Regions from separate parts of the Flavobacterium sp. PL11 genome, predicted to be linked through region 1. Evidence: riboswitches for the same ligand, from Rfam matches in the RefSeq annotation. Region 1 holds a riboswitch; each other region holds the start of a gene.
The links. Region 1 has a riboswitch for S-adenosylmethionine ahead of thrA (bifunctional aspartate kinase/homoserine dehydrogenase I). Riboswitches for the same ligand answer to the same signal wherever they lie in the genome.

Region 1 (10,788 bases):
ATAAAATCGTTAATCACAAACCTAAGATAATGCCTGCTCTAGGTCGGTTATTACATCTTTAACCGTTTCTAGTCCTACTGATACGCGGACTAAACCATCTGTAATACTCACCGCCAAGCGTTCATCCACTGATAATTTACTATGAGTTGTAGATGCGGGATGCGTAACAATTGTTCTAGTGTCGCCAATATTGGCAGAGAGGGAACACAATTTTATTTTATCTAAGAAAGCTCTTCCTGCTTCTAGTCCGCCTTTAATTTCAAAAGCGATAATATTTCCTCCTAAGAGCATTTGCTTTTTAGCGATTTCATATTTTGGATGTGATTTCAAAAACGGATATTTCACGTTGTTCACATTGGGATTGTTTTCTAGAAATTGGGCTACTATCAATGCGTTTTCACAATGTTTTTCTACACGAACTGCTAATGTTTCTAAACTTTTAGATAAAATCCAAGCATTAAACGGCGATAAAGCTGGACCAGTATTTCTAGAAAATAAATATATTTTGCGAATCAAATCTTCATTTCCTACGGTAACACCACCTAGAACTCTGCCTTGACCGTCAATTAATTTTGTAGCAGAATGAATTACTAAATCAGCGCCCCACTTTATAGGTTGCTGAATGTACGGCGTTGCAAAACAGTTGTCAATTACCAAGATTAAATTGTGTTTTTTAGCAATGTTGCCTAATAATTCTAAGTCTATAATATCTACTGCTGGATTTGTTGGAGATTCTGCATATAAAATTTTAGTGTTTGGCTTTATGAAATTTTCAATCATCTCTGGTTTATTGATATCAAAATAAGAAGTTTCAATATTCCATTTTGGAAAATAAGTCATAAACAACGCATGTGTAGAACCAAATACACTGCCTGCAGAAACGATATGGTCTCCTGAATTTAGTATTGCTGCAAAAGTCGAAAACACTGCAGCCATGCCTGTTGCAAAAGCATAACCAGCTTCGGCACCCTCCATTTTGCATATCTTTTCGACAAACTCACTCGTATTAGGATTGCTAAAACGGCTATAAATATTTCTTTCTTTTTCCTCTGTGAAGGAAGCGCGCATGTCCTCGGCATCATCAAATACAAAACTAGATGATAAATATAAGGGAACAGAATGTTCTTGAAATTGTGTTCTTTCTAACTGGGTGCGGATGGCTTGGGTTTCAAAACCAAATTCTGAATTGTTCATAATATGAAAGCCTCATTATCCCAAAAGAGGAAATAATTGCGAGGAATTTAATGGTTAATATTGTGTTCTTTTTTAGAATCAATGGTCTAATTAAAAAATCTTTTAACTTTCTAATTTTTTTCCATTCAAAACCACTTTATAATGTACTGTTGCAGTGGGCTCTAACGTTTTAGAAACAGAGCAGTATTTTTCAAAAGATAGTTGTGCTGCTTTTGCTGCTTTATCTTCTTTGATATCACCTTCTAAGTAGAAAACAACATAAATGTTTTTAAAAGGATTTGCCTCGCCTACTTGAACTCTTTCACCTTCTACCTCAGCTTTGAAAGATGTGATTTCTTGTCGTTGCTTTTTTAAAATCGAAATCATATCAATGGCGCTGCAGCCCGCAACCCCCATCAATATTAATTCCATAGGACTTGATCCCATGTCATTGCCTCCAAATTCTGGACGGCTGTCTACGTTTACTAAATGCCCTCTTTCATTTTTCAATTCGAAATGGAAATTGTCGTTTACTCTGTTTAACGTTACTTTCATAATTCTTTAATTAAGCGCTGATGATACGGTTTTACACTGTAACTTCAACGGATTTGTTTTTAACTGAACACTCAAAATTGAACACTGATCACTTTTAATTACCCTTTATCCGACAATCTTAAAATATCTCCAAAAACACCTCTTGCTGTAACGGCTGATCCAGCGCCAGCGCCTTGAATGACGATTGGTCGATCGCCATAAGACTCGGTGTAAATCTCAAAGAAAGAATCAGAACCTTTCAATCCCCCAAGAGCTGTATCTGAAGGCACGGAAACTAATTTTACTTCTAATATGCCTTTATCATGCTGCAAATCTCCTGATAGTTCTCCTATATATCGCAGGACATGATTTGGTTTTTGGTCCTTTTTAATTTTATCATAAATAGGATCAAATTCTTCTAATTTATTTAAGAAATCAGCAACATTGCCTTTCCTTAAATGTTCAGGAATAAGGTTTTGAATAGCAACCTCTTCAAACTCATTTTGCAAGTCTAATTCTCTCGCTAAGATCAATAATTTTCTACCTACATCATTACCACATAAATCTTCTCTTGGATCTGGTTCAGTATAACCATTATCAATTGCTTCTTTCAGAATTTCGCTAAATGGAGCATCCTTTGCAGAGAAATTATTAAATAAATAACTCAAAGTCCCGGAGAAAACACCTTTGATTTTAGTAATATTCTCACCTGAAAGATGCAATAATTTTATAGTATCAATCAATGGCAGTCCAGCTCCAACATTGGTTTCGTACAAATAATTTTTCTGGTTGTCAGCTAGTGATTTTCTTAAATCTTTGTAAAATCCGTAACTTAAAGTATTGGCTACTTTATTTGACGAAATTAAATCAAAGCTACTTTCTACTAATGGAATATAATTCTCCACAAATGTGGCGCTAGCGGTATTGTCTATTGCAATTAAATTTTCTAAATGATGCTCATTAGCGTAAGCAATTACATCCTCGATTGTATAAGAAATACCACTGCTCTCGATTTCATTTCTCCAGTTTGTTGTCACTCCGTTTTTATTCAATAGAATATTTCTAGAATTAGCAATTGCAAAAACATTCAATTTGATATGCTTTCTTTCTTCAATTGCTTGTGCTGATTCTAAAATTTGATTAATCAAAGTTCCACCTACTAACCCATGACCAAAAATAGCAATGTTGATTTTCTTTGAAACTCCAAAAATCTCACCGTGAATAACATTTAATGCCTTGTAAAGTTCCGTTTTCTTAACAACTAAACTCACATTCTTGCCCGTTACTGTATTATTAAAAAGGATTGGGATTATTTTATTTTTAATTAAGGCTGTATATGGTTTATGAAAAGTACTTAAATCCTGACCTATGATTGAAATTACTGAAACATTATCAGTTACCGTAATTTTATTAACATCTTTCGAATAGAAATCGTTTTCAAATTCCTTTTCTAATTCAATCATTGCTTTTGTCGCTTTATCAGCGGCAACTACTAAACCAATTCCTCTTTCTGATGATCCTTGAGAAATGATACTTACACTAATATCATTATCGCCCATCACTCTAAAAATTCGGGCATCAACTCCTGTTTTTCCCAGCAATCCCCTTCCTTCAAGATTCACTAAAGCTACGTTTTCTAAAACTGAAAGCGTTTTTATTCCCGCTCCATTAGCATTAGATGTGATAAGAGTTCCTTTATTCTCGTGATTGAAAGTGTTCAAAATACGAAGCGGAATGTTTTTTTCCAATAAAGGAATTATGGTTTTTGCATGTAGAATTGTAGCTCCAAAATTAGCCAATTCATTTGCTTCATTAAAAGTCAAATGGTCAATCTTTTTAGCATCAAGAACTAAATCAGGATTAGCGGTGTAAATTCCGTCTACGTGCGTGAAATTTTGTAATTCTTCTGCATTTATAAAATTCGCTATCAAAGACGCCGTGTAGTTACTTCCGTTTCTGCCCAAAGTTGTCGTTTCGTGTTTTGCATTGGCACCAATAAAACCTGTAATTACTAGAACAGTATTTTGATTTTCTTTAAATATCTGGATAATATTCTTTTTAGAAAGTGTTTCTAAAGGTTGCGCATCGCCAAAATTAGAGTCTGTTACAATTAACTCTCGGGTATCAGCTAACTTTGCAGGAATACCTCGATTATTTAACAACGATACTAATAACTTAGCCGCGAGCACCTCACCTTGTGCTAATATTTGATCTTGAATTTTAGGACTATAATCGCCTATCAAGCTTACCCCTTCAAAAAGCTTATCTAATTTATCAAATTCTGTCGAAAAATCAATAGTTTCAAAACCGTCTTTTTGATAGTTTTTGAAGCTCTCTAAAAGTGGTTTATAATTTCCGTTCCTAACCGCAATGGTAAGAATATCATCCAACTCGTCCGTTGCTTTTCCTCGGGCTGATACCACTATTGCCACTTTTTCTTCTTGTTTTATTTTACTTTCAATAATATTTAAAACTGTATTGATCCCTTCGCCATTTGCTAAAGATTTACCACCAAATTTCAGTATTTTCATTTGTTTTTTATTTTTGAAGACGACCTCTAATAAATTGTCTAATTGTTCGTATTCCATCAAAAAGGCATCGTGCCCATGTTGCGAGTCAATCTCACTATAGAATACATTATTTTTGAATTTTTTTATCTCGTTGTACGTTTCCTTATTCTCCTTTGCTGTGAAAAATAAATCAGAGTTGATTCCTACTATATAAATATTTGCTGCTACTTTAGCAATAAGTGACTCGAAAGACTCTTGATTCCGAGTAATATCAATCGTTTTCAAAAGTTGGTTCATCATTTTATACGCGGAGAGCTGAAACCTTTTTTCTAATTTTTCACCGTGATAATTCAACCAACTTTCTACTTGAAAAGTTTCTAGTTGTCTATTAATATCTCTGTTAAACTTTTCTTTAAAAGATTCTGGAGTTCGGTAGCACATCATGGCGTGAATGCGCGCATCTTCGATAGGTTTTTTAGAATTGTTCAAAATTTTCTCCTGCAAATAACAGTTGGCAATTAACCAATCTGTCGCTTTCCAATCGGTTGCTATAGGGATAAAATTTTGAGCTAACTTAGGATCTAAAGCCAAAATTTCCCAACCTATTCCCCCACCTACAGATCCGCCTATAAGTGCAAATAAATTATCAATCTTTAATACGCTGAGTCCTTCGAGAAAAATTCTAGCGATATCTCTAGCTATAAAATCTCTATAATTCTCGATAGTAGGTGAATTGAAACCATTTCCTGGCACATCAAAAGCGACAATCGTATATTTCCGAGTATCAATGGTTTTATCGATTCCTACAATATCATTCCACCATCCAGACTCGCCAATTACTTGTGAGTTTCCAGTTAATGCATGATTGATTAAAATTATAGGAGCCGTGTGTAATGGTGCACCAAAAACCTGATAACTTAAGTTTAGCGTAGCATAAAAAGCACCATTATGGGTGGTGAAATTTTCAAGGGTAATGTGTGTTGGTTTATTTTCCAATTTGCAAATCTTTTATAATTTTTGATTTGTGTGTGGAAATATTAGAAAGAAAGCTAGGAGTTACTAGACTAGTTCTTAGTGTTATCTTTCCACGGGAAGCGTGGTAGAATGCAGCACCTTCTTCGATAAATCGAAGGGTTGCTAAGGCTTCATCGGGTCTAATCCCTCTGCCTTTCTTTATAACATTTCAATACGTTTACGAACTTATTGATGCAAATTAAGCACTATTTTTTTTAACAACCAAATTTTTATGCGCAATCGAAATAGTTGTTCCAGCTTTTAATCAGAATGGAATAAAAATGAAAAATTGTTATTTTAACGAGAAATCTGAAGAAAATTTTCTCCGTCAATTCATTAAAATAACAATTTTAAAACTTCTTTTAGAAATTTCATCCACGAAAATAAATCGTGACCGTTTAAATAAATAACGCGTCATTTTCTTCAGAATACATTAGAAAAAGTAATGAGCTAGGCACTGTTTTTTGTGCTAACGCATTTTTTGAAATTTCGAATCTTGGATGAATCAATTTATTGGACTCAGCACGGATTCCTACTGTTCTACTTTTAGCAGCAAAAGTCTTTAAAAGCCCAAACGGCCTTAAGAAAAAATTAGTAACACTCATAACATTTGAATTTAGATTAATTATTTATTTTCTATTGTCTTATTTTTTAATAACATAATTTTTAAAAGCAAAAACCCTTTTAGATTTATATCCAAAAGGGTTTTAAGTTATATTATAAACTTACACTTTTGGAAATCAACGGTCATAAATATACAATGTAGTATTTAAGAGCGTCCTTGTTGCGACTGAGGTGTAACATGTTTTTTGTACCATAATTTTAATATTTATGCTTACCGTTTCGTTTAAAACGCATCTCAGCCATTTAATATTTAAAAAAAAGCTTCCTTTAATCTAAGGAAGCTTTAATCTTATAATTCGATTTTAAATTATGTATAAAGCAACCCTTAGGAAGTTTCCTGAGCGACTATAATCATACTGTAAAATGTTGAAATCATTTTCCTTTGATATTTTCTCAAAAGTGCAAAATATATTTCAATAAACCAAATAAATTCAGGAATATTTCTTATTAATATTGACTTTTTAGATTGTACTAACTTATACTAATTGAGACTTACTTATATTTTCAAAAACAGTTTCTAAATCTTGAATTAAATCTTGAATGTCTTCTAAACCAACTGATAATCTAATTAAATCCTGAGACACGCCAGCGGCTATTTGCTCTGCTGCTGATAACTGTTGGTGCGTGGTACTTGCGGGATGAATTATCAATGACTTAGTATCGCCAATATTTGCCAATAGTGAAAATAATTTAGTTTCATCTGCTACTTTTTTAGCAGCTTCAAATCCTCCTTTAAGTCCAAAAGTGACAATACCACTTTGACCTTTTGGCAAATATTCTTGCGCTAATTCATAGTATCTATTTGCTTTTAATCCAGGATAATTTACCCACGCTACCTCATCATGATTTTCTAACCATTGCGCCAGTTTTAAAGCATTTTCACTATGACGTTGAATTCTTATTGGTAGTGTTTCTAAACCTTGAATAATTTGGAACGCATTAAACGGACTTAAAGCAGCACCAAAATCGCGCAAACCTTCAATTCTTACTTTAGCGATAAATGCAGCACGACCTATAACTTCATGATACACTAATCCATGATAACCAGCGGAAGGCTCGGTAAATTCTGGGAATTTTCCATTAGACCAGTCAAAATTTCCAGCATCGATCACTACACCTCCAAGCGAGGTTCCATTTCCAGTTATGTACTTTGTCAAGGAGTGAATAACAATGTCAGCTCCATATTGAATTGGGTTTAATAAGTACGGTGATGCAACTGTGTTATCAACCATAAAAGGGACTTTAGCGGCTTTGGCCTCAGCCGAAATACTTTTTAGATCCAGAACATCTAATTTTGGATTTCCAAGTGACTCGACAAAAAATGCTCTTGTGTTTTCCTGAACCGCATTCTTAAAATTGCTAGCATCAGAAGGATCAACAAATGTGGTTGTAATGCCAAGTCTAGGCAAAGTAACTTTTAGTAGATTGTATGTGCCACCATACAAACTGTTAGACGCCACAATATGATCTCCAGCTTTCAGTAGAACTAATAATGCTGTTGAAATTGCGGCTGTTCCAGATGCAGTTACCACAGCTCCTATTCCTCCTTCAAGCGTTGCTAAACGTTGTTCTAAAATATCGTTAGTAGGATTATTTAATCGCGTATATATAAAACCAGGCTCAGAAAGTGCAAATACATTTGCAGCATGATCAGAATTGTTGAATACATACGAACTCGTTTGGTAAATGGGAACGGCTCTGGTTCCAGCATTTTTAGTTACGTCGTGTCCAGCGTGTAAAACGTTTGTTTCAAATTTTTGTGTGCTCATAATTTTTAGATTTAATGGTAGTTAGTTTAAATATTAATAGTTGATTTTTAATTTATGTATTTAATATGTTGATAAGAATGATAACATTTTAAATTAAGCTCATAAAAAAACCTCTACGATTAGCAGAGGTCTTTATGATATGTTTTAAAACTTAAAACTATATTACAGCGAACTCTGCGGAAGATTCCAGCATCATTATCCACATATTCATTGTAATTAAATTCATTGTTTCTTTTTTGATGAAGCAAATTTGCAAACTATTTTTGAGTAAACCAAATAAATTTTAAATTAATTTATAAATCCTATGGATTTAGTAGGCTATGTTAAAAAATCTTAAATTATCGTAAAAAGGCAAAAGATTAATTTACAATTCAAAATGGTTTCATACATTTGCATCCAAATACAAGAGGAAAAATTTGAACTGATTGCAACCTCTTCATAATGAAAACTATTCGTTATGGATGCTGAATATTTTTCAGTAGAAAAAATGCTAAAGCAGAAATTCTTCTTTAGCCCTTTTCAGCAATTTTTTTTCTCGTTTAATTTAAAAAATAATATTTATTATGGCTTATTTATTTACGTCAGAATCTGTAAGTGAGGGACATCCAGACAAAATTGCAGATCAAATTTCAGACGCACTAATTGATAATTTTTTAGCATTTGATGCTGATTCAAAAGTAGCTTGTGAAACTTTAGTTACAACTGGTCAAGTAATATTAGCTGGTGAAGTAAAATCAAATACATACTTAGATGTCCAACACATCGCTCGTGAAGTTATCCGTAAAATTGGTTACACGAAGAGTGAATATATGTTTGAAGCAAATTCTTGCGGCATTCTTTCGGCAATTCACGAGCAATCAGCTGACATCAATCAAGGAGTTGACAGAGCAAATCCTGAAGAGCAAGGCGCCGGTGACCAAGGAATGATGTTTGGTTACGCAACCAATGAAACGGAGAATTTTATGCCACTTGCGCTTGATTTATCGCATAAATTATTACAAGAATTAGCAATTTTGCGTCGCGAAAACAGTGAAATCACCTATTTGCGTCCCGATGCTAAATCTCAAGTGACTTTAGAATATAGCGATGATAATAAACCAACACGCATTGACGCAATTGTAATCTCAACGCAACATGATGATTTTGATGAGGAAGCTACTATGCTTGCCATAATTAAAAAGGACCTGGTTGAAATTTTGATTCCAAGGATCATTGCAAAAAATCCTGCTCATGCTCATTTATTTAATGATGCTATTCAATATCATATAAATCCAACTGGAAAATTCGTTATTGGAGGACCACACGGAGATACTGGATTGACTGGAAGAAAAATAATTGTAGATACGTATGGTGGAAAAGGCGCTCATGGTGGTGGTGCTTTCTCTGGAAAAGATCCTAGCAAAGTAGATAGAAGTGCGGCGTATGCGACACGTCATATTGCTAAAAATTTAGTTGCAGCGGGTGTTGCTGATGAGATTTTAGTTCAAGTTTCGTATGCAATTGGCGTAGCACAACCAATGGGAATTTTTATAGATACGTATGGAACATCAAAAGTAAATTTGACTAATGGAGAAATTGCTAAGAAAGTAGAAGCTATCTTTGATATGCGTCCTTACTTTATTGAGCAACGCTTAAAATTAAGAAATCCAATTTATAGTGAAACTGCAGCTTACGGACACATGGGTCGAACTCCAGAAACAGTTACAAAAACATTTACTGCTCCAGGTGGATTGACAAAAACAGTCACAGTAGATTTATTTACATGGGAGAAACTAGATTTTGTAGATCAGGTAAAAACTGCTTTTGGTTTATAATTTATAAAAAATAGTATTCTTATTTTTTATAAAATAAAACAAAATATTTTATAAGCCGCAATTCAAATGAACTGTGGCTTTTTAATTTTTATAAAGTGGTTACGAATTAAAAAAACCGCCATTTCAGTAGAAATGGCGGTTTTTTTTTTAAAATATAAAAAAAATATCTTAAAGCTTATAAGTAATTCCTATTTTACCGCCACTATTTACATTTCCTCCACCTATTTGTAAATTGACAGCAAATTGATCCGTAAAGAAATAACGGCCTCCTACTTGAAGTCCTAGACCAAAAGAATCAGCATCATCTGCATCACTAACATCTTTTGACCAATTGTAAAAATTTAGATTTGCTCCAGCATAAAAATCCCATTCACTTGGTATTTCAAATGCTTCATTAAAATGATAATTACCGTTTGCTTGAAGTCCTAAAATATTAGCTGATTTAAAGGATTGATAAGATAATTCACCTCCAACAGTGAAATTTGGTGCTACTCCATAATCTAATCCAGCATATACAGGAGTTCCCCAACTTGAAGATCCAAACCCAGCATTAACTTGTAAACCTCCTTCTTCTAAAGGGGCTTGTGCATTAGTAAAACCAAAAACTAACATCGTTATTAAAAGAGCTATTTTTTTCATAATTGAAAATTTTAAATTTAATCAATCTCTTGTTTATAGAAATTAAGTTGGCAAAAATAGTCCTTTTATACGCAATACAAATTTTTTTAACAAAAAAGTAGTTTTTGAATTTTACAAATTGTACTTTAAAGAAAATAGCACATATCTAGGTTGTACCATATACTGTGATGTTCTAGTAGCAAACTGCGTGAAACTATCATCATTTAATGAGATGGTATTTAGCAAATTTGTCCCACTAATTTTATACTCCATTTTGCCACCTTTCTTTTGATAAATTAAACTGGCCGTAAGGAAATCATATTCGTTATCAACGGTCTTCGTATTGTTGTAATAATGATAAAACTCATATTCAGTAACAAATGAAAAACTCTTTAAAAAGAAATAATCCAATTTAGCAAAAGGCCTTTCTGTATAAAAACTGGTATTATTATAGTCGTTTTTAACGATATTGTAACCTAATTCGAGATTTGGTATGTTTTTATAATTAGTAGATGCTTTCAAAGTGTAGCTTTGAGTAAAACTTTCCTTAGTTGACAGGACATTATTCTGAATGTTATTGAATTTTGACCAGTTTAAGTTAGCTCCTAAAGACGCTTTATAGTTTTTTAAAAAAGAGCGTCCATAATTACCATTTCCCGATAAGGTTTCGTCAGCAAAATCAGAATTAAAAGGTGATGAAGTCTGATTTACGCCATTAAATAATGCTCTCGT
Region 2 (10,788 bases), on a different contig from region 1:
AAAGGTATTACTATGACATTCGATAAAGAAAAGATCCTTCAATACTGTAACCAAGTATCTGAAAATACGTTAATGAGAACGCTAAATATTACGTATACAGATGCTGGTGAAAATTATTTAGTGGCTACTATGCCTGTAACTCCAGCGGTACACCAACCCATGGGTTTGTTACATGGAGGTGCTTCGGTGGCACTAGCAGAAAGTGTAGGAAGTGCCGCATCAATGATATTTATAAATTCAGAGGTCAGTGAAGTGCGTGGAATTGAAATTTCAGCTAATCATTTAAAGGCAAAACGCAGTGGAATGGTTACTGCAACAGCTAAAATTATTCATAAAGGAGCTAGCATCCACTTATGGGAAATACGAATTACTGATGAAAAAGATAATTTAATTTCTCTTTGTAAGTTGACCAATATGATTTTACCAAAAAGAAAAAGTGAAGATAAGTAATGGAAACAATTGAAATTAAAACCCAAAATCAGTTAGTACAGAAACTGCCTTTTGTTTTATATTCTAAACCTAATACGAACAAAATAGTGGGTTTTTATCAGAGAAATCATAATTTATATCAGGTACATGATTTCACTGAAAACGGTTTTGTTTTATCTAGTTTTGATGGAACAAAAAACTATCTTTTGCCCGAAAATGAATCGGAAATAGTGTCTTTTTTAGTCGATAAAAAAGAATTATCTCTTTCGATGATAGAGAAAGCTACTATCGATGTTAATGCGAAAATAAATTTTGAAAATTTAGTAATCAAAGGTATTGAAGCTATAAAAGACAACAAGTTTAAAAAAGTTGTTTTGTCTCGATATGAAATACAAGACGTACAAGATTTTGATATGTTAGAAACTTTTCAAAAGTTAGTACAACTTTATCCTTCTGCTTTTGTGTATTGTTTTTATCATCCAAAAATTGGTAATTGGATTGGCGCCACGCCTGAACAATTATTGAAAGTAAGTGATAGTAATTTTGAAACAATTTCTTTAGCAGGAACTCAAAAAGATAACGGTTCATCAGAAGTTGTTTGGGGAGAAAAAGAAAAAGAAGAACAAAAATTCGTCACAGATTATCTAGTTACAAAACTACAAAATGTGGCGTCCAAAATTCAATCTACTGAACCTTATAGTGTGAAGGCTGGAAGTATTTGGCATATAAAAACAGATGTTACTGGCGTTTTAAATTCCGATTCAAGTTTAAAGACAGTCATACAATTATTACACCCAACACCTGCTGTTTGTGGTTTACCTAAAGAAATTGCTAAGGAATTTATAATAGAACATGAGGCATACGATAGAAGTTTTTACAGCGGTTTTTTAGGAGAATTAAACTGCAGTTTTATCAATATTGGGAAAAGCTCTGATTTATTTGTCAATTTACGCTGTATGCAAATTATTGATTCACAGGCTCACCTATATATAGGTTGTGGCATTACAAAAGATAGCAATCCTGAAAAAGAGTGGGAGGAAAGTGTCAATAAATCACTAACGATAAAAACGGTATTGTAATTTTCATTCAAGTGAATAAATGAATTATTCAAATCGCATAAAATTTGACAAAAATCACTTAAAAAAGATTGAATTTCAATTTCAAAAAAATTGTTTAATTCATGAAAAAAAATTAAATCCAAAGTTTAAGCGAATAATTATAAAATTAAAATAAATTATGAAATTAGATATACTTGCTTTTGGCGCGCATCCTGATGATGTAGAACTAGGTTGCGCTGGAACGATATTAAAAGAAATTTCTTTAGGAAAAAAAGTTGGAATTGTTGATTTAACTAGAGGTGAATTAGGTACTCGTGGATCAGCTGAAATAAGAGATCAAGAAGCGAATGCTGCCGCAAAAATTCTAGGAGTTATAGCGCGCGAAAATTTAGAAATGCGTGATGGTTTTTTTGTCAATGATGAAAAACATCAATTAGAGATCGTAAAAATGATTAGGAAATACCAACCTGAGATTGTATTATGCAATGCCATTGACGACCGTCACATTGATCATGGAAAGGGAAGTAAGTTAGTTTCTGACGCTTGTTTTTTATCTGGTTTGATGAAAATCGAAACTGAATTAGATGGAGAGAAACAAAAAGCGTGGCGACCAAAATTTGTGTACCATTATATCCAATGGAAAAATATCCAACCTGATTTTGTTGTTGATATCACTGGTTTTACAGATAAAAAAATAGAATCGATTTTAGCATACGGTTCCCAGTTTTATAATGCTAATTCTAAAGAACCCGAATCGCCAATAAGTAGTAAAAATTTCTTAGAAAGCTTAAATTATCGCTCCAGAGATCTAGGAAGAATTGCTGGTGTGGAACATGCGGAAGGTTTTACAGTTGAAAGATATTTGGCAGTCAATAGCTTAGGTGATTTGATTTAATAAATGTTTTTTAGCACCCATTAATAATGATTTTGTGAATGGCTATTTAAATTGACGTTTACAGCAAAGCTCATTTATAACTAACAATATTGCAGGGTTCAAGTCATTGCTATTCTTTAAACCCTGCAATAATTTCGAGGGTTTTACTATCTCGTTGATTGTCATAATACTTTTGCAGTACCAATATAAAACAATCTGATACTACTGGTAATTGGCTAAATAAGGTCATGCAAGATTTTAGCTTTCTTGCGTCAGTTTTGCCCATTATTTCAAGTGCAGTTTTATTTTCTATTTTTAAAAGTGCAGTAGTAATTTTCAAAAGATTTTGGCCAAGAATGGGATGATTATAATATTTTTGTGCCTCTTCAAGATTTTCAATTCCGAATAAAATATTGTAATCCGAGAATCCCAATCCTTTTATTTGAGGAAAAACAAAGCACATCCAATGGGTTTTTTTTTGACCATTTTGAATTTCCTCTAATGCATCTTTGTATACGTTTTCTTGAACCTTTAGGAATCTGTTTAAATTGAATTTTGGTTGCATATTTATTGTCATTTTAGTTGGTTATCAAGATGATTTTAAATTAGAAATTTGAATCATTTATTATAATCATTTGCTTCGATACCAAAACTTTTATCTTTCATTTATTTTTAACTTCAAACCTACCTGTAAAGTCATCAAATTTATAGTCAAAGGTTTAAGTTACTTCTATTAAAAGTTCGTTTGATCTTAAATACAAAAACGAAAACTTTTTCAAATGATCGGTTACACTTGATAGAATAATATATTTTATTTAACGATCAATATTTTACATTCGTTTTTTTAATTCCCCAAAGTAACATATCCTTAAAATTTGGATAAATTACAATCATGTATAATACAAAAACGATAGACAGCATTATTCCCAATTTCTTTACTAGGTTTTTTGGTAAAGTTAAAGGGATCAAAATTAAGTAAACAAGTGCAACGGCTACAACACAGATGTAAACCGACATATCAATATAATTTGAATTAAAAACTGTAGCACTCCAATTTAAAAAATCAACACTCTTCTGAAAAAAATAATCGCAATTTTTTCGTAGATCAGGGAGCAGGGCAAACGCGATAATTGCAAGAATAGATAATGTGTTAATCCAAATACTTGTTTTTCTGCTTATTAAATAAATCCAGGAAGATGGTATAAGAATATAATATACTAAAATATTAATTACGTTGTATGTGGTTCCAAAAATGGCAGCAATTGCCATTAAACTTCCCATAACAATCATAAAAATTTGGTGGAATAAAGATCCCGCATTGTCAATCCAAAATTGTATTTCCATGTGTTCTACTTGTTTTTATGATTAAGCTTTAAATACTTCCATTTGTTTTGTTGGATGCGCAATAACTAATAGCAAAAGCTTAACATCTAAGATTTGCAATGTTTTTTATTTAGTATCCTTAATCATGGTAAATACTTATCCACCAACAATCGTACTCCTACTGTTGCTTTTTCCTTTATCACAAGCAAATTAATTCCTTCTTCCACAGTTGGATTTGGATCGATGTAAACCGTATCTGACTCAAAAGGAACAGCTAACAAAAGTGATGCTGCTGGATGAACAATCATAGAACATCCTACTATGATAAATAAATCGGCATTTTGTGTAATTGTTATAGCCTCTTTAATTTTTGTTACTTCTTCACCAAACCAAACGACATGCGGACGAAGTTGGCTTCCATCTTGTGCTAAATCTCCTAATTTTAAAGGATTGGTATAAGGATAGATTAGATTTTCATCAATGGAACTTCTCGATTTTGTTAGTTCGCCGTGCAAATGTAAAACGTTAGAAGAACCTGCTCTTTCGTGCAAATCATCAATATTTTGTGTGATTATGGTCACTTCATATTTCTCTTCTAATTTGGCAATTAAATAATGAGCAGCGTTGGGCATCACATTTTCTAATTCCAATCTTCGACTGTTATAAAAATCTAAAACTAGTTGTGGGTTCTTTGCAAATCCTTCTGGTGATGCAATTTCTTCAATGTTGTGATTTTTCCAAAGTCCCGATTCACCTCTAAAGGTGCTTAGCCCGCTTTCTTGGCTAATTCCCGCACCGGTGAAGAAAACTAAATGGTGTTTTTTATTGTGCATCTTTCAATTCAATTTTTAGATTTTTATTTTAATAACATATTGTAGTTAAATCTTCCTTTGTTCCATTAAAGAGATTATAATCTACAGTTCCTTGTATTCCAGTTTGTTTGTATTTATCAGTCTTTTGCCAAAAAACAAAGTTTTTATTAGGCTTAGATCTAAAATCGCTCAACCAAAGATGGATTTCATTGCCGTATTTGGCTCTTAAAAACCGATTATAGTAAGCAATCTCACAATACACAATTGGTTTTATTCCAATTTCTTGTTCAATTGTGCTTATAAATGCTGCTATGTTTTCTTTTATCCAAGCATCTGAATGCATATTTTTACTAAACTCAACATCTAAAACCGGTATAATATCTCCTTTTTGGAGCTTTAGGTTTTTTAGAAAATGATGGGCTTGTTTTTTTCCTGATGATTGGTAACTAAAGAAGTGATACCCTCCAACTAAAATCCCTTTGTTCTTAGCTTCTTTGATGTGTTTCTCACATTTAGTATCAGTATGCGAACTACCTTCTGTAGTCTTGAAGATAATGAAGTGAGGTGGATTTTCTAGTACTTTATCCCAGTTAATATGTTGTTGGTGATGCGATAAGTCTAAACCAAAAATATGTTCTTCTTCATTTTTTGGAATTTTATCAATCAAAGGGTCCGATACTATTTGATTGCGATAAATTGCTTTTTCGGTTAAATATTTTTTTGCCGTGAGTATCCCTTTTCTGTATTTATAACTAAAAATTGCGGATATTGTGAGTAGTAGTATCGTGATTGCAACAAGTATTAAATATTTCTTCATAGTTTTAATTGATTTAAAAAATTATAAATTTCGAATTCCTTCTAAAAAACCCTGAACCACTTCTTTAGTTTTTTGATAATTTTCTGATTTTTCATTTGTAGGTTCCTTTAGGTACAATCTTCGGTTAACTTCTAGCATTATTGCCTGTACATTTTTGTTTTTCTGATAGTGCTCCATAGGGACTAATGCCCCGCTGTAAGGCGTATTAATTCCTAACGAATAGCCTAAATCTTCAAAATAAGCTTTTGAGAAATCTATTAAGTTTTGCGGCGTATGATAAGCATCTGTCCCAATGTTATAATCAGGATTGTCTTTGCCTTGTACTAGGCTTCTTTTTAATAGGGTAGAAGGGAACGAATGGCAATCAATGACAATTGCTTTGTTTGATTGGTTTAACGCTTTTAGCACCGCTTCATTTAGCTGTTGATGATGTGGTTTATAAAAGTTTTCTATTACAAAGATCCTTAGCTCTTGGGTTACTTTTCGCATTAGATCTCCGTTGTCTAAAGTTTCATATAAAACTCCCATGCCATATTTAGCCATAACTTCATGCTCGTCGTCAACAAAACGTTCTGCATCACAAAACAAGCGAGAGAAAGTAGCGATGACACTAATATCTCTTGTGTTACTAAATAAATCATCTGTATGCCAATCTGTTAATTTACCAATTTCTTCATCTAGAATTTCTTGACTTATGACGTAACCCTCTTTTGAAGGAATTACAATTGAGGAGTGCGGAATGTGTAATATTAATTTTTGCATTTTTTAGATTTTATTTATAGTAGTTATATTTTATTGCTTTTCCATAGTTTACTATATTTCTTGAGTCCTGCGAACTGTTTTTTTACTTTTCCTGGCATTGCCTCATAATCATAATCGTACAAATAATATTCTAGATGGTCTAGATGGATAGTTAAGAGAAATATTCTTTTACTAACTAGATCAGATTTTTTACTTATTTTACGAATTAAATAATTCTCTTGCCGCCGAATTTCTAACAGTTCATATAATTGGCTAATGGTTTTATCCTGTAAGTCTATATCTAATAATTTGAATTCTTTAGCGATAGTATGGCGTTCACTGGTCAAACTAATACGGTCATTGTTTTCATTCACGTATGATGTTACAAAATTCATTCTTTTATGATAAAGTAAAAATTTTTCTAAAAACGAAAGTTTATGAGTCGGGAATAGGTCATCCATTTTAAATATTTATTTTAGGATTTATTTCGTTTGATTTTTCTAGGCAAATAGTCTCGTCTTGAAACACTATTACTGTGCGATTTTGATCAAGGTCTTCCATCAACAGTTCTATTAGATGAATAATTGCTTTTTTAAGAAGTGGCTCAGCTACTGGAAATTTAGGATACTGAATAAACTCTAAAGTAACCGATGGCTCTTCCTGTCCCAGAAAAACAATTTCACAAAGTGTAAGTTTTACACTCAGAACTACATCAAATTCTTTTTTAATTTGGTGCTGTCTCTCAAATAACTTCTTTTTAAAGTCACTTATTAAAATAATTTCATCCGAATAACCTTTGTGCAAACCAATGGTGGCTTGAGCGGTAAAGGTCTTTGAAACACTACTTTTCATATTTATTCTTTTTAGTTAAATTTACAATCTCCATAAACTTTCTCATTATACCATAAAGCATCTCGATGCAACTTATAATGCATATCTAAACCACTAACCGTGTAATGTACATAGGTATCATCTATTTTAATAATTCTAGGGTTCAGGTTGAATTTTTCTGGTTCATATAGACGCAGTGACTTGAACAACCTATAATTGGCGTCTTTTTCAAAAGAAGTAAGATTTGGATCACTGTACCACATATAATTCCCATCTTCTAAAATCATACCGTCAAGCCAGCTGATTTCCTTACAATCGGGATGCTCGATATTCACTTCACAAATTATATTATCGTTATAGTCGGTAACAATTTTTTCAGTAATAAATGCAAAGTCTTTATTTAGTTGCATGCCGCTAGGAATAAGCACCTCATCAGCAAACGTTCCAAATTGACCAGAGAGCATCTGTAATTCAGGAGCTACTAACAACACGCCATTTGTTTTTAAATGAATCTCGTTAAAATCTGTTAAATGGTGTAATGATTCAAATCGTTCTGTAATGCTTGATACTTTAATTACTAATGTCGAAAAAAGGGGTTTTAAAAAATCGGAATTGGTATACGTCAGCATATTTATAATGTGTTTATAATTCATAATTCGCCCTGTCCTTCTTGAAAAGAATGACATTTAGGATAGTAGAAATAAATATTTTTTAGATGAAATGTTGGATAGATTGTGCGATAATATGACCATTTAAATCCAATAAGACTCCACCATAAGGGATGCTGTTCAAGAATCGTGGTTTATTATTCACTTTTGGTAAGTAATAAGCCGAATCTGAACTTAATACCAAAGCTAAATCCTTGGGTCGATTTGATTCAACACTGATTTTTTCATAAACTTTTTCAAAATGATAGAGTAGTAGCGACTCTTTTTTATCCTTATCTTCCAATATTTCACTAGTAATTGATAGAACACTTCCCGGTAAGTGATCTGCTGACGATTCATCTTCAACTAAGTGAATAGGAATTTGGGTGTAACAAGGCGATTTAGGATGTTTCAAAATAAAATAAGGGAATTTACCGTAATAACCTGAAAGCTTATTAATAGTGAATACGAGATCGTCATCAAGAAGTAAAGTTTTACAATTGAAGTTTTGTAATTCTCTTCTTGTTTTTTCATCTTCTTTTGTATTCCAAATCAGTATAAAACGAGCTTGGGTTTCTATTCTGAAAGTTCCACTTCCTTCATGCAAACTAAATGTTTTTCCCATGAATTGTTTTTCACTATCAAATAACAAAATTTCGTAAGGTGTTACTCCGGTAAAATCAAGTTGTGTTGTGAGAGCGCTGTGGCTGATTTCGATTCCTAATGGAGTGAATTTGTCCTCAATCAATGGCGACACTACTAAATTGCGATTTTCGCAAATATGCCATTGTGTTTTTAAGCCTACATAATGATCAATATCGCTACCTGATTGGTGCTGTACGATTTCTTTTAACTGAATACTTTTAGTATACATAACATAACAATTTTAAATTAAAATTTTTGCTATGTCGTAAAATGCGATAAAGAATTGTGGTTTCTCAATACATTTGAACGACTGTCCCGCATTCTAAGCCACCGTGTCTTGAGTTGATCGGTTGGCATTACACAGACGTGTAATTCTTGATGCTTTTGCAAATCTTATAAAAAAAATTGAGTTGTGCAAGTAATCGTAATTTAAATTGTAAAATTTTATTGTTTTCTCTTCTTTAGGTGATAATTACTTGAGTGTGAAATGTAAAGATTGTGGTAAAAAATCACACTAGTTTTTCTAGAATTATAAGTTCTGCCATTTCATTAATAGTACCAAAAACAATAGCATTTTGTTTGTATTTTTTTCCTAACTCAATTGACTTTTCTTTTGAAATATTGCAAACAAAATAACTTTCTTCTCCAGGCCAAATACCTTCTGCATCTTTTCCTTCTCCTATATGATTAGGATATTTTTTAATATCCTCTAGTAGTTGATTGTTCAACGTGGTATTATCTTCAATAGTGAAATTACTAGCAGACAGCGGATTCCATGCGGTAATATAACACCAAGATTTATAGTTTTTCTCTTTTAAAAAAATATTTAATTCTATATTTTCTTTACCAATATTAATTAGTAATTTAGGATTGAATACATGGTAATTTGTGTTACTGTATGCTTCTAATAATTCTTGATTCATAGTTTGTTATTTATTATTTTATAATAAGTTGATATATTTACAATCAACTATTTCTCTTCTTATTAAAAACGTAGTAGTTCTAATTGCATAGAATAGTACTATATTATATCTCTTTTCTTTTTCCAATGATTACTATACTTCGCAATTAGTTCTTTCATAGTTTGGACTACACCTCTATAGTCTTGATCTCCTTCCTTTATTCCTAGAGTGCTGGAAGTTTGATTTTTAGTGAATGTTAAACCAGTAATTAAATGGGCTATAAATTCTGGTAAGATGTTTACTTCTAAAAACAAACCATCTAATCTGCTATTAATTAAGACATTTCCCTCTGCATTTAATCCCGTATGTGTACTAATATCTCTGACTCTATGTGCTTTTATATATGATGAATTCGTTTTTAAATCCTTACTTTGAAAAACTAAAAAATATTCTTCTGGAACACACTGAAATTCAATAAGATTTGATGCAGAATTATATCCGTTGCTGTAGCGTTTACCTTCTTTCTTAGCTGTTTTACTGGTATTGTTTTTATTAGAAATTAAGTCGTACGGAATTACGGTATTCACGCATCCTGTATCGTAGACCATTACAATTCTACCTTTTTTACAACTGTTGAAAATTGGAATTTCATTAAAAATATCCAAGGCAACTGCAGGTTTCTTTTGAAATGACCATTCACCAGACTTATAAAGTGTCATGTATTTCCAAATCTTATCCTTTTCAAAAATTTCTTCAATTTCGGGTAAATTAAATGTTGGAATATCTTTTATAACCTCAGTAATTTTTGCTTCTGTATACGCCTCTTTTTCAATATCCAAATCAATACTATCGTTAGCATTGATTTCTATATTCTCTATTGGTGCATTTCTTAATTTCAATCGATGTTCCACAAAATAGGTAATTTCATCTCCTTTTAATAGTTGGGTCATATTACCTGTTCTTTCAAATAGTTTAAAATTATGCACAAAAACGGGCCTTTGCACTTGGCTTATCTTTATAATTAAATAATCTAATCCTGATTGGTTAAAAAAATTAAATTCCAAATGACTATTTGAAACTCCACCTATTCCGAAACGTACAGCGCTTCTAATTTTATTCTCGTATCCATCCATATTTAATTGATAGGAATAAGTATCCGTTTGACTAGAATTAAGATGAATATAATCCTGATTTATTCCACGAATTTTACCACTATCATCTATACCAATATACAATTCACCACCAGCAGCATTCTGAAAACCTGCGATTGTTTTTAAAATATAGGAAAGCTGTTTATCTATGTTTGGTTCTATGGAACCCGCAGGATAAACAATCGTACTTTTAAATTCTTTGGTTGCTGATTCGAAACCAAATAAACTTTCTGTTCTCGGATCTTCCGAAATTTCCAAAGTAATAGATTCATTATTACTTTGAACTAAATCTCGTGGATATTCAAAATCTAAAAAACTTTTATTATATCCCTTATCATTAATTTTATTTACTACTAAATTGAAAATATCACCAGTTTGATGTTTCGGTTCATTTAATTTGGGATAGTAGCGATGGTACAATCCAAAGGAATCGTTTAAATTATAGAATCCAGCTTGCGTTTTGGAATCAACTTCGCAATTAATAACTTTAAAAGCATACTCAGAACCTAAATCCGCATAACAAAAATTTAAAATATCTTTCTTGTTTTGCTCTAGTAG
Region 3 (10,788 bases), on a different contig from region 1:
AGCAGCATATTCATCAGAATACAATGTACCGCCATATCTATTTTTAACTATTGTGCCATTAGCATCGGTAACAAATATTTTATTTTCAGGAGTAGAAGTTCTTAATTTTTTATCAGCCGCTAGAAGTGGATCAACTAAACTGTGTGTATCAAACATTAATTCCCAAATGGCTTTGTCTACATTCTCTAAGTAAATACCTTGTGAGACATTTAATTTGTATTCTTTAACAAATAATTCTGGCAAACGACTTTCCCATAAAGAATGAATTCCTTTTTGATTGGTGTTCTGTCCATCGTGATTATCAGAAGTATGCAAAGGCATGTGCGCATCTGCGATATAATGTCCTAAATCTGCTGCGATAAATAAGATCTCATTCTTTCTTTTATCTTTAAACGCTTTTGTCAATTTAGTCATCAAATCTTGAATATGCCATGGCAAAACTCCGCTTTTATCTAAAAACTTATCATCGTATTTTTTTCTGGCTTCATCCATTGTTTTTGGGAAAGTACTAACATCACCGAAGTTTTCCATATCAAAATAATGACGTGGAGGCTCGGCTTTGTCATTTAATACATTTCGCCTTAAATCTGGCACTGTCGATTCCTGTGTGATATAATCGATATGATTATAAAAAAAAGTTTGTAATGGTTTAGGCAATGCTAAAACCGCTGCCCTATTGATGCGTTCATGTCCAATAACGCCCCATGATAAAAATAAAAACGCAACAGATATCGCAGATAATGCAATAAACGTAGGTCTAAGTCTAAAATTTTTCATTAAATTTATTTTTTTGAGACACAAATGTATTTCTTTAAATCATTACATGAAAAAAAACCATTTAAGATTCTGTTAAATAAATAGAAAATAATTACTATGTTTCGACATCAAGGAAAAAACAGAACTTTTATCCATAATCTACGTTTAGCCACCTTATTGTCATTTGTTGCTGGAATAGTGAATATTACCGGAGTATTATCGATACAAACCTTAACTACGAACGTAACAGGTCATTTTGCCTTTTTTGCCGAGGAAATAATGAAACGAGATTACAAAGCGGCCATAACGTTTTTTATTTTGACTCTATTCTTTTTATTAGGTGCTTTTATTTCCAGTTTATTAGCTGAACTTTCTTCTAAAAATAATCCCGATTTATCTCACGTAATTCCTATTTCGCTTGAAATGTTAATATTAATGAGCGTTGGTTTTTTTGGATCAAAAACCGACTTAACGAGTTTTGAAGGAAAATGGATCGCTTTCTCAATGCTTTTTGCAATGGGAATGCAAAATGCTATGGTAACAAAAATTTCGCAATCGATTGTTAGAACTACACATTTAACTGGTCTTTTTACCGATTTAGGAATTGAATTATCACAATTATTTTTCTACAAAAAACCAGTTGAAAATAAAAAATTACAAAAGAGCATTTACCTTAGAATCTCTATTATTACCTTCTTTTTTCTTGGTTGCTTTTTAGGTGGTTTCGCCTTTCATAAATTACAGATCAAAACGCTTTTTATTGCAGTTGCATTCCTTTTGTTGGCACTTTTATACGATTATATTCGTTTGCAATTTCATGTTATAAAGCGCCGAACTTTAAGGCATTAAAAAAATGTTATTAATCTTACTTTTTGAAGGCAATTATAACAATTCAAATATAGATTTGAACATTTATTCTGTTCCTAGGTAATTTTTTAAAGCAGACCCTATCATTTTTTTTTAAACCACTAAGAAAAAATAAGCTTAAGCGTTAGTAACGTAAATTAGTTATATTTTTTAATACTAATTTCTATTATTAATAGTGGTTTTAATAGCAACTGAACTTAATTATACTGCATGATTACCTAAATATTAGGAAAAATCGTAAAAGCAAAAAGCATTGGCACATAGAAATCCCCTAAATTTGCTTATCTGCTTTTTTCGATAGTATTACAATTTTAGGAATGTATTTTAGTGTAATAAATGTAATACTGAGGTAAATTAATAATTAAAATTGCTTAAAGTAAGCCATTGTATTTACGAACAAACCACTCTGTTGCAAGTAAACTGGCGATAATAATTAGTAACCAAATCCAATCAATCAACGGTGTTTTAGTTACAATATCTTTTTGGATTGCTTTGTATTCATCATTTTCTAAAAGTGTTTTAATTAATACATCTATTTGGTCAGGATAAAATTCTTTGCCATGTGTTTGTGAAGCTAATTGCGTTAGCTTTTCTACATCGGGATTTACAAATTGTTTTTCAATGTCAAAATCAAGAATTTCAAAACTGCTGGAATAAGTAGAGTTGGAAACTAATTCCTTCACTGTAAAGTTATAAGCTCCTGCTTTAAGTCCGTCAAGATTTACTTTGTAAAAGTTATTTCCTTTTAGTAGATCGTAATTTTTAGTTTGTTTCGTTTTGCTATTAGTTACTGCAATAGTTAAACGCGCTTTTTCATCAAATTCATAATTTTTATTAAAATATTGAGCCGTAATTTCTAACGCATCACCAAAATTATAAAAACGTTCATGCTCCACTACTAGCGATTTTTTTGTGGTATTTGAAGCTAAAAATTGAATAATTTTATCAATAAAAATATCATACTTTTCAAAAGATTGATGGTTGATATGCGTTTGTAATCGCCATTTCCAGCTATTTTCACCCAGCAAGTAAGCAGCTCTTTTACTTTGATTTTCTGTAAAAGCAAGCAAAGGAGAATTAGTTTCTATATTTCTAATTTTAGACGAAAGCATAATAGATACAATACCATTTATAGAAATTGATCCAAAAGCATTTTGCAATGGTGGCAAATTTTCAAACCCAATATTTTCTGTCGCAAATAAATTAAACTGAGAATTAAAAACCGTCAGGTAATCTTCTTTCCCACCGCTCATTTTAAATTCCAAATCGTTTTGTTGCTGATTTAAAAAATTGAAATCAGTACTATTACCAGTAATTATAAAAGTATTTACTCCAGCTACTTTATTGTTTTCAAATACCGTTTTAAATGCTGTGGTAGGTTGGTATAAAATCACCACATTATAATCCTGTGCTGCTTTAACATCATTGGGCTTTAGGATTGTAACCTTACGTTGCGCATTGGATTCAATTGCTCTTTTTAAAGCTCCTAAATCAGGATGATTTATTGCCGAAACAATAGCGATGTTTGTTTTCTGATCAATTATTTCAACAGCAAAATTCTTCGTATTGTTGTACGTGTTTATTTCTTTTTCTGATGACGAGATACTCGCTTTAAAAACTTGTATTCCTATATTATCAGCCGGTAAAAGAATATTTACACTTGCAGTTTTTTTTAAAGAAGTAAAGGAAATGGATTGCTTACTAATAATAGAATTTCCTTGAGAAATAACAAAATCAGCTGTTACAGTTTTAGTTCCTGAGTAATTTAAAAAAGCTTCTACAGGAAATTTATTCTTATGAAAAGCATATTTGTTAACATTAAGCTGATTTATTTTAAAATCTAAAAAAGTAGTAGTATCGCCGAGGATAATAGGATAAACTTTATTTACATCTCCAAAACTATAAACGTAATCATTACCCGAAGTTTGATTTCCATCAGATAACAATACCGTTGGATAATTTTTGTTTTTATAAATACTTTTTAGATTTTTTGCAACAAGCTCTAAATTGGACTGATTCCCTTTAAAATTAAATAATTCCGAAGCTTCAAAACCATCTGAAAATTGATAGGATTGCACTTCAAATTTCTCTTGTAAATCAGGATTAGCTTTTATTTTTTTATAGAGTTCACGAACTTTGGCATCCGCCTTTAAAAAAGGAATAGAACTGGAATTATCTATAACAATGGGCAAAGGTGTTTTGACGATCTCTAATGTTTTCTTGGTAATTATTGGATTAATCAATAATAGTAGAATACAGAAAATGGATAAAAAACGTAAAAAAGCCAAAAACAAACCTATGTTAGATTTGTTTTTGGCTTTATAAAGGTATTGAAAATAAGACAATACGGCTGCTATTAATAAAGAAACCAATAATAATAGAATGCTGTTTGTTGTCATATTTTAAGAATAAAAAGTATAAGATTATAGAGATAATTAACCAATCATCTATTTAAAAATATTAAAATCTTTAAATTTTACAATCTTTGAATTGAATATTATGTCAGCATTCCTCCGCAAACATTCATTACTTGACCAGTCACATAAGCACTCATATCAGATGCGAAAAACAAACAAGCGTTAGCTACATCTTCTGTAGTTCCGCCGCGTTTCAATGGGATTCCGTCTCTCCATCCTTTCACCACATCTTCATTTAGTTTAGCTGTCATTTCAGTTTCGATAAATCCTGGCGCAATTACATTACAACGAATGTTTCGCGAGCCGAGTTCTAAAGCTACTGATTTAGAAAAACCAATGACACCCGCTTTTGAAGCCGCATAATTCGTTTGTCCTGCATTGCCTTTTACGCCTACCACTGAACTCATATTGATAATAGAACCAGAACGTTGTTTTAAAAAAGTGCGCTGAATAGCCTTGGTCATGTTAAAAACCGACTTCAAATTAACGTCAATCACTTTATCAAAGTCTTCTTCAGACATACGCATTAGTAAGTTGTCTTTAGTAATTCCAGCATTATTAATTAAAATATCTACCGTTCCAAATTCAGCTAGTACTGCATCAACAAAAATTTGAGCTTGATTGAAATCGGCTGCATCAGATTGATATCCTTTTGCTTTAATTCCAAGTGCATTCAATTCGTTTTCTAACGCATTAGCTGATTCGACAGATGAACTATATGTAAAAGCAATATTTGCACCGTGTTTTGCAAAAATTTCTGCAACTCCTTTACCTATTCCACGACTTGCACCTGTAATTATTGCAACTTTTCCTTCTAGTAATTTCATATTATAAGACTTTGTTTATTTTTTATTTGAATCTGTTCCCATCCCCACGCTTGGGAAGGCTACAATCCTTTATATTTTTTTCTATAATAATAAAAGGATTTTCACTTTTATCCCAGCTTGCTACCAACTGTCAAATATATAATAAATACCTTTTAAAAAAAATTTGAAATTATTAACATTGCCAGACATAATCACTTTAGTTCTTAAAAATGCGAGCAAACCATTTATCCCAAAAATTAGCGTAAATCGCAACTAACGTAAAAATAAGAAGGAATAAATGATACCATGCATTGTTAAGTAAATCAAAAAAAGTCAGTTTACCATTTGCAAAGCTTAAGATCAAAAGCACTTGGGCTCCATACGGCAGAATACCCTGAATTACACACGAAAAAATATCAAGAATTGTAGCGGTTTTTCTTGAATCTAGGTTGTATTCATCGTTAATTTCTTTCGCAATTGAACCTGTAACTACAATGGATACCGTATTATTAGCAATTGCTAGATTAGTTAAACCAACTAATGCACCTATACCCATTTGGGCAGATTTCTTAGTTTTAATCCGTTTTTTTATCTGATTTAAAACATAATCAATCCCGCCAGCTTTATCAACCATAGCAGCCAATCCGCCCGTAAGCATAGAAAGTAGAAAAATATCGGTCATACTGGTAAAACCTTCATAAATTTTTTGCGTAAATTCCAAAAGACTAAAATTATTTTGATAAAACCCGATAAATCCTGCAAATAAAGTTCCAATTATTAAAGTTGAAAAAACATTAACGCCAGACACCGCTAATACAATCACTAATATATATGGAATTATAGTAATCCAATTGAAAGAAGTTGTGGGAATAGCAACCGTTACAATTTCAGAGTTTAGGCCTAAATAAAAAAACACCATAATTGTAATTAATGAAGCAGGCAATGCAATAAACAAATTGATCTTGAATTTATCTTTTAATTTACAGCCTAATGATTGCGTGGCTGCAATTGTCGTATCGGAAATCATCGATAGATTATCGCCTAACATAGATCCTCCTAACAACGCACCAGAAATTAAAGGTAAAGAAAGGCCACTCCTTTCGGATAAACTTACGGCTATAGGTCCAATAGCGACTATTGCTCCCACTGAAGTACCTGTGGCTGTAGAAAGAAATGCAGCAATTAAAAATATACCTAGAGGAAAATAAGCTACATCTATATTATTTATTCCTAGACTAACAACAGCATCTACCCCGCCAGTAGCTTTACTAACTACTGCAAAAGCTCCCGCTAGTAAATAAATAAGACACATTGTAATGATTTTACTTTCTCCACAACCTGCTATCAAAAGGCTAACTTTTTCCTCCATAGGAAATTTAAAAAGTATAAAGGCAGTAATGATACCCACTAAAACGGCAATTGGTGAAGGAAGGGCATAAAAATCATCGAGCCAAATACCTATTCCTAAGAAAGTGGCAATAAAAATAAGTAATGGAATTAAAGCAAATGGATTACCATTATTTTTTGCATTAGTTGTCATAATCAATTTCTAAATTAATTTAGTACCACAAATAACAAAAAAGCAAAACAGGAATAAAAACAACATTTTTTCCAAAGGATTTGGCTTATCGTTTTAGCACCTTGCTTGTTGTTGCAGGTTGCTATCTCCATCAAAGAGATTCGTGATAACGGCGACAAAAGTAATGTTTTTTTCAGTAAAACAATTTAAAATTTCGCTTTATATCATAAAAAAAGGCTTTACTAAAGTAAAGCCTTTTAAGTATTAAATTTAGGTAAATATAATTTAAAATGCTACGTTCCATTTTGGTAATCTACCGTTTTCATCTAAGAAATTTTGTAAAACTTGACCTTCAATAAATGTTGGAATTACTTTAGTTTGATCATTAAAAGTTTCATACCACACCACCTCAAGAGTAGAAATATCTTCAATTTTCATTTGTGCTGGCCACGAAAATTTTCTAGCTGTTTTAGCAAACTGATGTCCTTCAACAATTTTATCTTTCAAGCCACCATTTTTAATTTTTAAAGTTCCATCATTTTGAATCGTGCCAGTTGAACCTACCATGATTAACTCCTTCTCCTCTCTAACAGCATAAACTAGAAATACTCCTGATCCTTCAGAAGCGTTACAAACTTCAGCTAAACTGTCTTCAGTTGAAAATGAAAACTGATTAGATACTTTAAATTTTTTTAATTCCTTATACATATTTTTTATATTTTATCACAAAAGCGCACAGGCTTAAAGTGTTTTATTAATTATTTACTATTCGAAAGAATAATCTAACAATGTATTTTAATAAAAATACCCCACAAGAGCGCGAGGTATTTTTTCAATTACTCTATTTTGGTTTAACCCAATACTTCTTTTACTTTCTTACCAATTTCAGCTGGAGAATCTACAACATGGATTCCACATTCTCTCATGATTTGTTTTTTAGCTTCAGCAGTATCGTCAGATCCACCTACAATTGCACCTGCGTGACCCATTGTACGTCCTGGAGGCGCGGTAACACCTGCAATAAAACCTACAACTGGCTTACGGTTTCCGTCAGCTTTTATCCAATGTGCAGCATCGGCTTCTAATTGCCCACCTATTTCACCGATCATAACTATACACTCTGTTTCAGGGTCATTCATCAATAATTCAACAGCTTCTTTAGTAGTTGTTCCAATGATTGGATCGCCACCAATACCAATAGCTGTTGTAATTCCTAATCCTTGTTTTACTACTTGATCAGCAGCTTCATATGTCAAAGTCCCTGATTTAGAAACGATTCCAATTGTACCTTTCTTGAAAACAAAACCTGGCATAATTCCAACTTTAGCTTCACCTGGAGTTATGATTCCTGGACAGTTTGGTCCAATCAATCTTGCATTTCTTTCTTTAACATAACTGTTTGCTTTTATCATATCAGCAACAGGAATTCCCTCAGTAATTGCGATAATCACTTTAATACCTGCATCTGCAGCTTCCATAATTGCATCAGCAGCAAAAGCTGGTGGAACAAATATAATAGTTGTATCAGCTCCCGCTTGCTCAACAGCATCTTTTACAGTGTTAAAAACAGGTCGGTCAAGGTGAGTTGATCCTCCTTTTCCTGGAGTTACACCACCTACAACATTTGTTCCATACTCAATCATTTGAGAAGCATGAAACGTACCTTCACTTCCTGTAAAACCTTGAACAATTATTTTGGAATCTTTATTAACTAAAACACTCATGATATATTATTTTATGTAGTTTTTAAATCGTCACGCAAAAGTATAAAATTGTAAGCACTAAATGGGTATGCACTATTTAGTTTTTTGATATAAAATTAAGACAATTGACTCATTTGGTAACCTCGGAATAATTTATTGTCTTTTATTTGCCAAATAACCATAAAATGAGCTAACAACATCTCTTCTCTTGGATTTTCAATAGTTTTGACATAATGTGAATATCGCAAAGAAACCATATCATTTTCACAAACAATATGACTAATGCGAACTTTCGATCGAACATACGCTTTACTTAATTCACCTGATAACTCTAAAACAGCCTTGTAATCAAGTTCAACAAATCCTCGACTGCTGTTCCATTCGACAATTATTTCAGGATGTAAAAATTCCTTTAATACCTCACCGTCAATTAAGGCATCCGACTTATAAAATTTTTTAACAATTTCTTTAGCAGACATATTATTTTATTTTATTTAAGATTTCTGGTATTTTCTTGATATTGGCCAACTGTTTTAATTTTTCTCTTGATTCCTCAATTGGTGTACCAAAATAAGACTTTCCTCCTTCTACAGATTTAGTAACTCCTGTTTGACCTAAGATTACTGCCTTAGCGCCTATCGTAATTCCACTTGTTGTTCCCACTTGTCCCCAAATGGTAACTTCATCCTCAATTATCACACAACCAGCAATACCCGTTTGAGAAGCGATCAAACATTTCTTACCTATCACCGTGTCGTGTCCTACATGTACTTGATTGTCAATCTTTGTACCTTCGCCAATGATAGTGTCTCCTGTAACTCCTTTATCAATAGTACAAAGTGCTCCTATTCCAACATTATCCTTAATTATTACCCTTCCTCCAGAAAGTAACTGATCATAACCTTCTGCTCTTTTTTTATAGTAAAAAGCGTCGGCGCCTAAAACTGTACCGGCATGAATAACTACATTATCACCTATTACGGTATGGTCGTAAATGGATACGTTAGCATGTATCAAACAGTTTTTGCCAATTACAACTTCATTTCCAATAAAAGAATTTGGCTGAATAATTGTTCCCTCACCTATTTTTGCAGAAGCAGCAATCGAAACATTTGAAAATTGAAACGGTCTAAAAAACTGTGTCAACTTATTAAAATCTCTAAATGGATCATCTGAAATCAATAAAGCTTTACCCTCAGGACGATCGACTTGTTTATTTATTAAAACAATGGTAGCCGCTGATTGCAAGGCTTTATCATAGTACTTAGGATGATCTACAAAAACTATATCACCTGCTTCAACAACATGAATTTCATTCATTCCTGTTACTGGGAAATTACGATCACCGCTATAATCACATCCGATAATAATCGCAATTTGTTCTAAAGAATAAACTTTGGGAAATTTCATAATATTAATTAGAAAATGTTTTAATTAGAAAATATGAAAATTATCAAATTATCACATTTTCTAATTATCAAATTACTTACTCTTTTACGCGTTCCATATAATTTCCAGAAGTAGTGTCAATTTTAATTTTGTCACCTTCATTTATAAATAAAGGAACATTTACAGTTGCACCGGTTTCAACTGTTGCTGATTTTGTTGCATTTGTTGCCGTGTTTCCTTTAATTCCTGGCTCTGCATAAGTGACCTCAAGAACTACTGAAGCTGGCATATCTACAGAAAGAGGCAAATCAGTTTCTGTATTAATACTTATCATTACATTTTCTCCTTCTTTTAATAATCCTGGCGAATCTAAAATATTTTTATTTAATGTAATTTGTTCGAAAGTTTCTGTATTCATAAAATGAAATTCATCACCTTCAGGATATAAAAACTGAAATTTATGGTTTTCAACTCTTACCTCTTCAATTTTATGTCCTGCAGAAAAGGTATTGTCTAACACTCTTCCATTAGTTAGACTTCTTAATTTTGTTCTCACAAAAGCAGGTCCTTTTCCTGGTTTTACATGAAGGAATTCTACAATTTTATATATGTCATTATTGAACTTAATACACAATCCGTTTTTAATGTCTGATGTTGATGCCATTTATGATTTGGTTTTGGCTATTAGCTTTAAACTTCTAGCGATTTATATTTCTTTATTTTTTTTTTAGCTTACAAAGAAGTGTCAGTAGCCAATTACTTTTTCTAGTAATTACCTGAGTATCCTTTCATTACACCTCGCGATGAATTCCTAATGAAATCAATAATTTCATCTCTTTCTGGAGTTGCTTCCATCTCTGCTTCAATAATTCCTAAAGCTTGTGTTGTGTTGTAATTTTTTTGATATAAAATTCGGTATATACCCTGAATTTCTCTAATTTTTTCTAATGTAAAACCTCGTCTTCTTAATCCCACTGAATTAATACCTACATACGACAATGGCTCTTTTGCTGCTTTAGTGTAAGGAGGAACATCTTTTCTCAACAGTGAACCGCCAGAAATCATGGCGTGATCGCCTATGCTTATAAACTGATGAACCGCTGATAATCCACCAATGATTGCATAATTCCCCACAGTAACATGACCTCCTAAAAGCACTCCATTTACTATAATTACATTGTTACCAATGTGGCAATCGTGTGCAATATGTGCCGTAGCCATAACAAGACAATTGTCTCCTAATGTCGTTTGACCAGATGCTACTGTACCTCTATTGATGGTAACGCATTCTCTAATAGTACAATTATCACCAATGATAGCCAGAGAATCTT

Region 2: it holds a riboswitch for S-adenosylmethionine, as region 1 does, so the genes downstream of both, RCH18_RS12160 (hypothetical protein) here and thrA (bifunctional aspartate kinase/homoserine dehydrogenase I) in region 1, are expected to answer to the same signal.
Region 3: it holds a riboswitch for S-adenosylmethionine, as region 1 does, so the genes downstream of both, RCH18_RS10960 (Na+/H+ antiporter NhaC family protein) here and thrA (bifunctional aspartate kinase/homoserine dehydrogenase I) in region 1, are expected to answer to the same signal.

Annotation. Positions count from the first base shown of each region.
Region 1 covers NZ_JAXCIA010000004.1:131,802-142,589, reverse strand. The annotation lists gene RCH18_RS03725 (trans-sulfuration enzyme family protein) at 22-1,194, opposite strand; gene RCH18_RS03720 (OsmC family protein) at 1,297-1,728, opposite strand; gene thrA (bifunctional aspartate kinase/homoserine dehydrogenase I) at 1,827-5,213, opposite strand; SAM riboswitch class I at 5,292-5,399, opposite strand; gene RCH18_RS03710 (hypothetical protein) at 5,630-5,836, opposite strand; gene RCH18_RS03705 (O-acetylhomoserine aminocarboxypropyltransferase/cysteine synthase family protein) at 6,332-7,624, opposite strand; gene metK (methionine adenosyltransferase) at 8,188-9,438, shown strand; gene RCH18_RS03695 (outer membrane beta-barrel protein) at 9,607-10,077, opposite strand; gene RCH18_RS03690 (carboxypeptidase-like regulatory domain-containing protein) at 10,189-10,788, opposite strand, start outside.
Region 2 covers NZ_JAXCIA010000023.1:30,325-41,112, reverse strand. The annotation lists gene RCH18_RS12215 (PaaI family thioesterase) at 13-450, shown strand; gene RCH18_RS12210 (chorismate-binding protein) at 450-1,508, shown strand; gene bshB1 (bacillithiol biosynthesis deacetylase BshB1) at 1,666-2,382, shown strand; gene RCH18_RS12200 (DUF1810 domain-containing protein) at 2,492-2,926, opposite strand; gene RCH18_RS12195 (hypothetical protein) at 3,184-3,705, opposite strand; gene RCH18_RS12190 (Sir2 family NAD-dependent protein deacetylase) at 3,828-4,517, opposite strand; gene RCH18_RS12185 (glycoside hydrolase family 25 protein) at 4,546-5,313, opposite strand; gene RCH18_RS12180 (N-formylglutamate amidohydrolase) at 5,335-6,075, opposite strand; gene RCH18_RS12175 (hypothetical protein) at 6,099-6,515, opposite strand; gene RCH18_RS12170 (hypothetical protein) at 6,517-6,906, opposite strand; gene RCH18_RS12165 (hypothetical protein) at 6,918-7,514, opposite strand; gene RCH18_RS12160 (hypothetical protein) at 7,597-8,406, opposite strand; SAM-I-IV-variant riboswitch at 8,466-8,564, opposite strand; gene RCH18_RS12155 (DUF3293 domain-containing protein) at 8,687-9,100, opposite strand; gene RCH18_RS12150 (AlbA family DNA-binding domain-containing protein) at 9,199-10,788, opposite strand, start outside.
Region 3 covers NZ_JAXCIA010000019.1:17,491-28,278, forward strand. The annotation lists gene RCH18_RS10940 (zinc dependent phospholipase C family protein) at 1-777, opposite strand, end outside; gene RCH18_RS10945 (YoaK family protein) at 874-1,605, shown strand; gene RCH18_RS10950 (hypothetical protein) at 1,995-4,022, opposite strand; gene fabG (3-oxoacyl-[acyl-carrier-protein] reductase) at 4,121-4,867, opposite strand; gene RCH18_RS10960 (Na+/H+ antiporter NhaC family protein) at 5,064-6,386, opposite strand; SAM-I-IV-variant riboswitch at 6,442-6,540, opposite strand; gene RCH18_RS10965 (hypothetical protein) at 6,651-7,073, opposite strand; gene sucD (succinate--CoA ligase subunit alpha) at 7,217-8,089, opposite strand; gene RCH18_RS10975 (nuclear transport factor 2 family protein) at 8,185-8,547, opposite strand; gene RCH18_RS10980 (UDP-3-O-(3-hydroxymyristoyl)glucosamine N-acyltransferase) at 8,549-9,478, opposite strand; gene efp (elongation factor P) at 9,555-10,121, opposite strand; gene lpxA (acyl-ACP--UDP-N-acetylglucosamine O-acyltransferase) at 10,223-10,788, opposite strand, start outside.